2 regions of the Buttiauxella sp. JUb87 genome follow, and region 2 is predicted to be linked to the other one. Evidence: predicted binding sites of a transcription regulator. Region 2 holds the regulator's gene; the other holds the start of a gene.
What was found. The regulator CRP, encoded in region 2, controls carbon source genes, mostly activating them, when cyclic AMP is high. The targets are predictions, from matches to a motif close to ATGTGANNNNNNTCACAT.

Region 1 (4,187 bases), on a different contig from region 2:
CATTGATGTCGGTTATCGGCTACTCACTGAACGACAGTATCGTGGTATCAGACCGTATCCGTGAGAACTTCCGTAAGATCCGTCGCGGGACTCCATATGAGATCTTCAACGTTTCTTTGACGCAGACTCTGCATCGTACGTTGATCACCTCTGGTACCACATTGGTGGTGATTCTGATGTTGTATCTCTTCGGTGGGGCAATGCTGAAAGGCTTCTCCCTGACGATGCTTATCGGTGTTTCTATCGGTACTGTTTCTTCCATTTACGTCGCGTCCGCGCTGGCGTTGAAGCTGGGCATGAAGCGCGAGCACATGTTGCAGCAGAAAGTGGAAAAAGAAGGTGCGGATCAGCCATCGATTCTGCCTTAACCTTTAGGGTTTTGCTGGAAGCTAAAACCGCAGCCATTGTGCTGCGGTTTTTTTTCGTCTGAGTAAAAGTCTCCTGACAGTATGCTGTCAGGAGGGGCTAGTTAGACTCAATGTTGAACATCATCATTGAGGAGTTAAACATGAGCACTATCATCAATTGGTTTGAAATCCCGGTACAGGATCTGGAACGTGCAACAGCATTTTATGAGGCTGTTTTCGCGACTGATTTTCATCGTGAAACGATGTCTGGAATGGAAATGGCAATCTTCCCACATACCAAGCCGAATCCCGGTGGAGCACTACTAAAATCTGATGCGTTTAAACCTTCTGCGCAAGGCACGGTGGTTTACCTGCATGCGCCTGATTTAAGCGCCATGCTTGAACGGGTGGCCAAGGCCGGAGGCGAATGTGTGTTCGGCCCGCAGGAATTACCGGATGACATTGGTACTTTTGCACTCATCACCGACAGCGAAGGGAATCGGGTTGGCTTACATCAACCGTCTTGAGTACGGATATACTGAACAGAAAACGCCTGCCGGTTATGCTGGCAGGCATCACATCGTTCACAAAAGAAACCTATGAGCCGAAGAGCGGATCGCCTTTTTCAAATAGTACAAATTCTGCGTGGACGTCGGTTGTCGACGGCGGCTCTGCTTGCCGAACGCCTCGAAGTATCCGAGCGTACTATCTACCGTGATATTCGTGATTTGTCCCTGTCTGGCGTTCCCATTGAGGGTGAAGCGGGCTGCGGTTATCGCTTATTACCCGGCTATGATTTGCCGCCGTTGATGTTCACCCCTGGTGAAGTGGAAGCGTTAGTTGCGGCGATACGTTTAGTGCAAACGTGGAGTGGTGAAACACTTGCGCAAGCGGCGGGCACAGCAGAGGAAAAGTTGCTTGGGGTACTGACGCCGCAGCGGCGAGTTGTTGCGGAGCGTTGCCGCATCATTTCGCCAGACTTTAACAAATACCCGCAGGTTAAGACCTGGTTTGATATTTTTCATCGTGCAATCGGGGAGTTACAGGTGCTTCATGTTTGTTATGAAGATGAGAAGGGGCGAACGTCGAACAGGAATGTCCATCCACTTGGGCTGACATTTTGGGGCGAGGTATGGCTGCTAGTCGCCTGGTGCGAAGTGCGTGAGGATTACCGCAGTTTTCGACTCGATCGCTGTGTATCGGTAGATCCAACAGGACGATACTTTTCAGAGCGGCCAGATCGTTCATTGGCCCATTTTATCCAATTGCAGCAAAGTGAAGGATGTTTGCCGGAAACAAAAAAGCCGATCGGCTAAGAGCAGATCGGCTTTTTCTAAAGCTTCAGACGGTTATCAGAAGTTGTACCCAACCACTAAGTAACCACCCCAACCGGTAGAGCGCACGTTGAAATCACCTTCACCGAAGTTCAGGCTGGCGTTATCTGCCCACTGACCACCGTTGTGCCAGTAACGGGCAACAACTGAGTAGTGCCAGTGATCGTAGTTTAGAGCCAGGACATGGCTGGAAGCGATAGAGTTGCTGGTACGCGCATGTTTGCCGTTATTGTCGATGAAGTTGTCATCGCCCAGATCTGAACCCCAGTCAAAGTTGGTGAAGCCGATGTAGCTCAGGTTACCACCCCACAGGCTGGTAATCGGTACAAAGTATTTCACTTTAAAACGGTAGCCATCCCACTGGTTTTCGTTGGATGCGCCATAGTTCTGCCACTGGTATTTCGCATACACGTTCAGAGACAGGCTCATTGGCAGACCGGTGTCGATATCGGTGCCCAGACCCATGTACCAGGTGTTTTGTTTGCTGGCATCGTTACCGTGCGCGCCCATATCATAGATATAGTTGTTGGCGATGTACCACTCTTTGAATGGGCCAAATGCCAGGCTGGTGCCGGTCAGCTTATCAATAGAGAAGCGCGGTTCGATCTCCATGAACATACGTGAACCGTCGTCCCAGATACCTTTGTCGTTGCCGTTACCCCAACCGAAAGTTTTTGGAATATCGATGTAGCCATAAAAATCTAACCAATCTTTTTTGGCAAATGCTTCATATTCCAGATACACGTCGTTAGTGATCTGTGGTCCAAAGCGGGTGTGGTAGCTGCCCACAACGTTGACACTTTGATGCCACCAGTCGGAAACATATTCGGAATTTTTTGTATCTTCGGCGTGAGCCGTGAAAGAACTTGAAAGCGCCAGGACGGTGCTAGCCGCCAAAATAATTTTTTTCATTTTATATGCCACTGTTTTTTACATGATTCCCGTGAGGGCAGGGAGCGAGTGATCACCTAAAGTCATCAACCATTCAGCTGGTTTCTTATTGACGCGCCTATTATAGAAATCCCTGCTCACAAAAATATGCTTCATTTCACATTATCGCTGCATGCGTAATCGATTGCGTTCACGTTTGCGCACATTAAAAACGGGCGAGATTTTACCTGTATCGCCAATTTAAGCAAACAGAAGCTAATTGGTTACAAGTTTATGTGATTAAGATCACTAGATTTAATGCTGTGATGAGAGGGTTTTTAACGCATAGCGTCCAGGTAGATGTAACAAAAATCGTAGATGTGACTGTGGGTTACCCCCGCAAAGACCTGTCTCTTATATTCGGCACATCCCTGTGCCGAACCACTTCGTGGCCAACGCAAGCGTTGTTCAAAAATGTTCCTGACATTTTTGTCCGACGATCGCTCTCTTTCGCTGCTCCGGCAGCTCAACCCTGATTTATGGGGAACACCGGGGCAATTTATACCGGGAACAAGGTCAAAACCGGATCGGTGCTGTCTTTAGCCTTTGACGTTGACCCTGGGTTCCGGCTTCAATCGCGTCGTTTTTCACCCTTCAATCGGGGTCACGTGGTCGGGAACCACGTGAGTGAGCGATCGTCGGGAACGAGTCGCGAACGACCGCGAATGTTGGGTGAAAAACGGTGTTTACCGCTTGCGGCGATTGATTTGCCGGGAGTCTGGGTTCTTAGGGTGACGACGGTGGTCACCCTAAGACGTTCACCGGTTCAGTGGCTATATAAAACACTGAACACCGAGTGAACGGAACAGTCTCCCAACTCACTGAGATGTCACTAAGAGACGGCACAAGCGTGAGGGTTGTGGCTATTATTGCGCGGGCAATGCCTGTGAAGGGTCTACAGGCTGAATGTCATGAATACGAACAAAACCTGGTTGATTAGGTGAGAGCCCGGAAAGCTGCAACGGGATACTGATATCACTCGGCGCTAATACACTCGCAGGCGCATTGAATTGCTGCGATTGCACGTTAACTTCCTGGTAGTTATCCGTGGTGCCTTGAATCTGCCCCCATTCGACTTTGCCGGTGAAAGCAGGCAGCGGATCGTTGGATTCACCTTTGATAATCAGCATGACGCGGCTACCGTTCGCTTCCTGGGTGATGCTGCTCAGTGACATTTGCAAATTGCCTATTTGGCTATTCAGGCGCGCTGGCGTTTTTGAACCGGGTAATAAATAGACGCCGGTTGTTGATTTGGCATTCAGCGCATTTTGCTGCGTAAGTTTGACGGTTTGGTCAGTGAGTTGTGTCATCTCTTTATTCAATGAACCCACTTCGCTCTTCATCTGGCGCACTTCAGTTTGTTGGGCACAAGCACTGAGACTCACCAGGCTGGTAACCAGGATAATTCTTAGGTAACTCTTTGTCATGAATAGTTTTTCCTTAAGGTTTTGTCCTGATTTAAGCGTAGCTGTTCGCCATTGAAAAGTCATATTTCGCGGGATGAGGCGGCGTTGCCTTTGTACTCCTGCCACTTCGCGGTAAACTATTGTTCATTTGAATAATCCTTCAGGACGCG
Region 2 (4,187 bases):
GGCCCATCATATTGCAGCCGCTGCTGGCATCGTTGCAGCGCAATTTCACACGACTGCAAATAGCGCTGGGCTAAATCCGGTGTCAGCATGTTGTGCTCGCGCGCAAGCGTAGTCATGGCGTTGATGTGCTCGACAATAAACTGGCTGTGCGTCACCCACAATTTCATATCTGCCAGGTAATGCGAGTTAAAACCGGGTTCCTGCATCGCCTGATTCAGTGAGTTAAACAGCGCATTATGGGCTTGATTGACCTTCATTCGTTGCCAGGCTAGCGGCGTGGGTTCGGGATCGTTGCTCAGAATCAGGCGAATCGCGTCCTGGTCTTTTTCAAGCGCGTCGTGGGCGTTCTGGCGCAACAAACCGCTTTGCCACTGCGGCCACAGCCAAACCATGCCGCCGAAGGCAATCAAACAGCCGAGCAGAGTATCAATCAAGCGCGGGACGATAAATTGCTCGGCGCTGAGTGTGAGCAGTTGCAGGGTATATACCGCCGTCACGGTAAAACCAATCGTCGCCCAGCCATAGCTCTGGCGAATAAACAAATAGCTGACCAGCGTAATGACCAGCATCGCGGCCAGGGCAATGCTTTGTGGGAAGTGAAAGTGCAGGGCGATACCCGCAATCGCCAGGCCAGCAATGGTCCCTGCCGAACGGTGCAGAATGCGTACCCGCGTGGCGCCGTAGCCGTTTTGCGTAACGAACATCACCGTCATTAAAATCCAGTAGGGTTTCGGCAGATGTAAAAATGCCCCGAAAAGACTGGCGATGGTTAGCATTACGCCTAGTCGGGCGGCGTTGCGCAGGGCGGCAGATTTCAACGACAAATAGCTTTTCAGTGCTGCCCACAGCGGTAAACGGCGCTGCCGGTCTTCCATTAAATCACGGGCGTACAGAGGGCGTTGGATGCGCAGCACGCGGGCGATACGGCTGAAGTGATAATGACAAAACTGCCCAACCGGGTTGTCCGGATTCTGGCGAGCAATTTTCTCGAGGGCTTCAATTTGTTTCTCCATCGTAAAACGCTGTGGGTAACGATGGTAGAGAATGTCATCGGCCAACACGCGCAAGCGTGCCGCAATGGTCTGCGCATTCCAGCGAATAACCGCTTCTGCATGGCTTTTCGCGACAAGTTTTTGCACCTCGGCAGGCTGGTGCAAACTGACGGAGATGTGCTCTTGCAAATCTAACGCTATCTGAAAAGAGCGTAACAAATGTTTGTAACCGTTCTGCTGATTTGCCGACAGCATATGCAGCTGTTGGTAGCAGATGGTGATCAGGTCTACGGCTTTTTGCTGGCGAGCCAGCAGTGGAGGCAGCGCTGTTTCGGGATCAGCATGTTGTGTCAGCATGCCGTATTTGGCTTCACAGTACTCCGCCAATTGGCGATAGAGCAGGCTTAACGTTTCGCGCAGCGGCTGCTCACGCCACATCCAGAACCAAAACCAGTTAAAGACTCCGTACCAAATCGTGCCGGAGACATATAACACCATCGGCTTCCAGATAGGCATATTGCCGGCCATGCTTAGCGTAAAGATGGCCGCAATCAGCGATGCCGGAAGCAAACGTGCGTGCAGGGCGCTGATTTCAGCGGTGACGCCCAACAAGAGCGCCATCACCATAAGAATGATGGGCAATGGGACCGCGGTGTAGAGCAGCAAAAGCTGCATGATTAAACTGCTGGTCGCAAAAAGAGTGCCGCCAACAATCAGGCGTTTAAAAAAACGCTTATGGGGTGTATCCAGACCAGCAATGTTGCAACAAGCGGGCACTAACGAGAAAAGCAGACCTAACTGCAAATTCCCCAGTAGTAAACCGATCCCCACAGGAAGGCACAGCACCAGCGTTTGCCGCAGTGCATAGTTAACTTCAGGGTGATAGATTAATCTTCTCCACATATGCTTGTCATACTTTGTGTTGCAGGTGTTTGGATTTTAAAGACAAAAAAAGGCGTGTCCATAAAGCAACACGCCTTTTTTGAAACGGAAATTAACGAGTGCCGTAAACGACGATCGTTTTGCCGTGAGCGGAGATCAGGTTCTGATCTTCCAGCATTTTCAAGATACGACCGACAGTTTCACGAGAACAACCGACGATCTGACCAATTTCCTGACGGGTAATTTTAATCTGCATACCGTCTGGGTGAGTCATTGCATCAGGCTGTTTTGCCAGGTTCAACAGTGTCTGCGCGATACGACCAGTCACATCGAGGAATGCCAGGTTACCGACTTTCTCAGAAGTGACTTGCAGACGACGAGCCATCTGGGAAGAAAGACGCATCAGAATGTCTGGGTTTACCTGGATCAGCTGGCGGAATTTTTTATAGGAAATTTCAGCCACTTCACAGGCAGATTTAGCACGGACCCAGGCACTACGTTCCTGGCCTTCTTCGAACAGCCCTAACTCACCAATAAAGTCGCCCTGATTCAGATAGGAGAGGATCATTTCCTTGCCCTCTTCATCTTTGATCAGAACAGCTACAGAGCCCTTGACGATGTAATACAGCGTCTCTGCTTTTTCACCCTGGTGGATCAGTGTGCTCTTCGATGGATACTTATGAATGTGGCAATGGGACAAGAACCATTCGAGAGTCGGGTCTGTTTGCGGTTTGCCAAGCACCATGCGCGGTTATCCTCTGTTTATAACTGGCTACCAACGACAGGACGCTAAACATCCTGTCTGGCGTTGCAAGTATTAGAATATTCCCCACTTTGGGGAGATGGCATGCAAGTCATTCTTGCTGCCTGTAATTAGTGACGTCCTTTGCATCTATGCATTACGTCAATGTATCAATGTAGCATCCGGATTGTTTTAGCATAGCTTTTGGCAGGTGTCTCCTATTGTCTCGTTTCAGCATGACGTAGGTCGCCTTCCGTTGCCAGTTTTGCTGCATCCGCGTACTCTGGAAGGTAATTTTTTCAATGGGAGAAGCAACATGCAGGCACGTGTGAAATGGGTTGAAGGGTTAACTTTCCTTGGTGAATCCGCTTCAGGACACCAGATTCTGATGGACGGTAATTCTGGCGATAAAGCACCGAGCCCGATGGAAATGGTACTGATGGCTGCCGGGGGTTGCAGTGCAATCGACGTGGTTTCTATTTTGCAAAAAGGCCGCTACGACGTCACTGACTGCGAAGTGAAATTGACCTCTGAGCGTCGCGAAGAAGCTCCTCGTCTTTTTACTCACATCAATCTGCATTTCATCGTGACAGGCAAAGAGCTAAAAGATAACGCGGTTTCCCGCGCGGTTGATTTATCTGCTGAGAAGTATTGCTCTGTTGCACTGATGCTGGAAAAAGCCGTAAATATCACGCACAGCTACGAAGTCATTGAAGGCTAGTGTGCAAAACAGGGCGGTTACTCGCCGCCCTGAATATTGATATTTCGTCCTTCTGCCAGACGCTTCACTAACGGCGTCATGATCAACTCCATCGCCAGCCCCATTTTGCCGCCCGGTACCACTATTGTATTGATGTGGGAAATGAATGAGCCTTGCAACATGGCGAGCAAGTACGGGAAATCGATGTCATCCAGCCCGCGAAAATGAATCACCACAAAACTTTCATCCAGCGATGGAATTCCGCGTGCAGCAAACGGGTTAGAGGTATCTACAGTCGGGACACGCTGGAAGTTAATGTGCGTGCGTGAAAATTGTGGCGTGATGTAATTGATGTAGTCGTCCATTGAGCGCACCACTGAATCCATCACCGCTTCCCGGGAATGCCCACGTTCGCTGGTATCACGCACCAGTTTTTGAATCCATTCCAGGTTGACAATCGGCACTACGCCAACCAGCAAGTCGACGGCATTCGCCACATCGTGCTGTGGGGTGACGACTCCACCATGCAATCCTTCATAGAACAACACATCGGTCGGTTCAGGCAGCGATTGCCATGGTGTAAACGTCCCAGGAATTTGGTTCCAGGGGACGGCTTCGTCATAGGTATGAAGATACTTACGCGATTTACCTTGCCCGGTTTTTCCGTACTCGATAAACGTTTGTTCCAGCAGGCCGAAGTCATTCGCTTCCGGACCGAAGTAACTGATATGGCGGCCTAAGTCGCGTGCTTTACGAATAGCCATATCCATTTCAGGACGCGTGAAACGATGGAAGCTGTCACCTTCAACTTCGGCAGCGCGCAGGTTGAGTTGCTGGAATATTTTGCGGAAGGCAAGGCTGGTGGTGGTCG

Region 1: a site for CRP is predicted at 2,846-2,863, ahead of EC843_RS12535 (nucleoside-specific channel-forming protein Tsx). Genes of this name have one in related genera too.

What each region holds. Positions count from the first base shown of each region.
Region 1 is NZ_SNVY01000003.1:90,046-94,232, forward strand. Features, by position in the region: gene secF (protein translocase subunit SecF) at 1-368, shown strand, start outside; gene EC843_RS12525 (VOC family protein) at 509-874, shown strand; gene EC843_RS12530 (YafY family protein) at 947-1,663, shown strand; gene EC843_RS12535 (nucleoside-specific channel-forming protein Tsx) at 1,700-2,593, opposite strand; gene EC843_RS12545 (DUF3251 domain-containing protein) at 3,478-4,038, opposite strand.
Region 2 is NZ_SNVY01000002.1:45,136-49,322, reverse strand. Features, by position in the region: gene EC843_RS08630 (YccS/YhfK family putative transporter) at 1-1,895, opposite strand, end outside; gene crp (cAMP-activated global transcriptional regulator CRP) at 1,987-2,619, opposite strand; gene EC843_RS08620 (OsmC family protein) at 2,933-3,337, shown strand; gene EC843_RS08615 (phosphoribulokinase) at 3,355-4,187, opposite strand, start outside.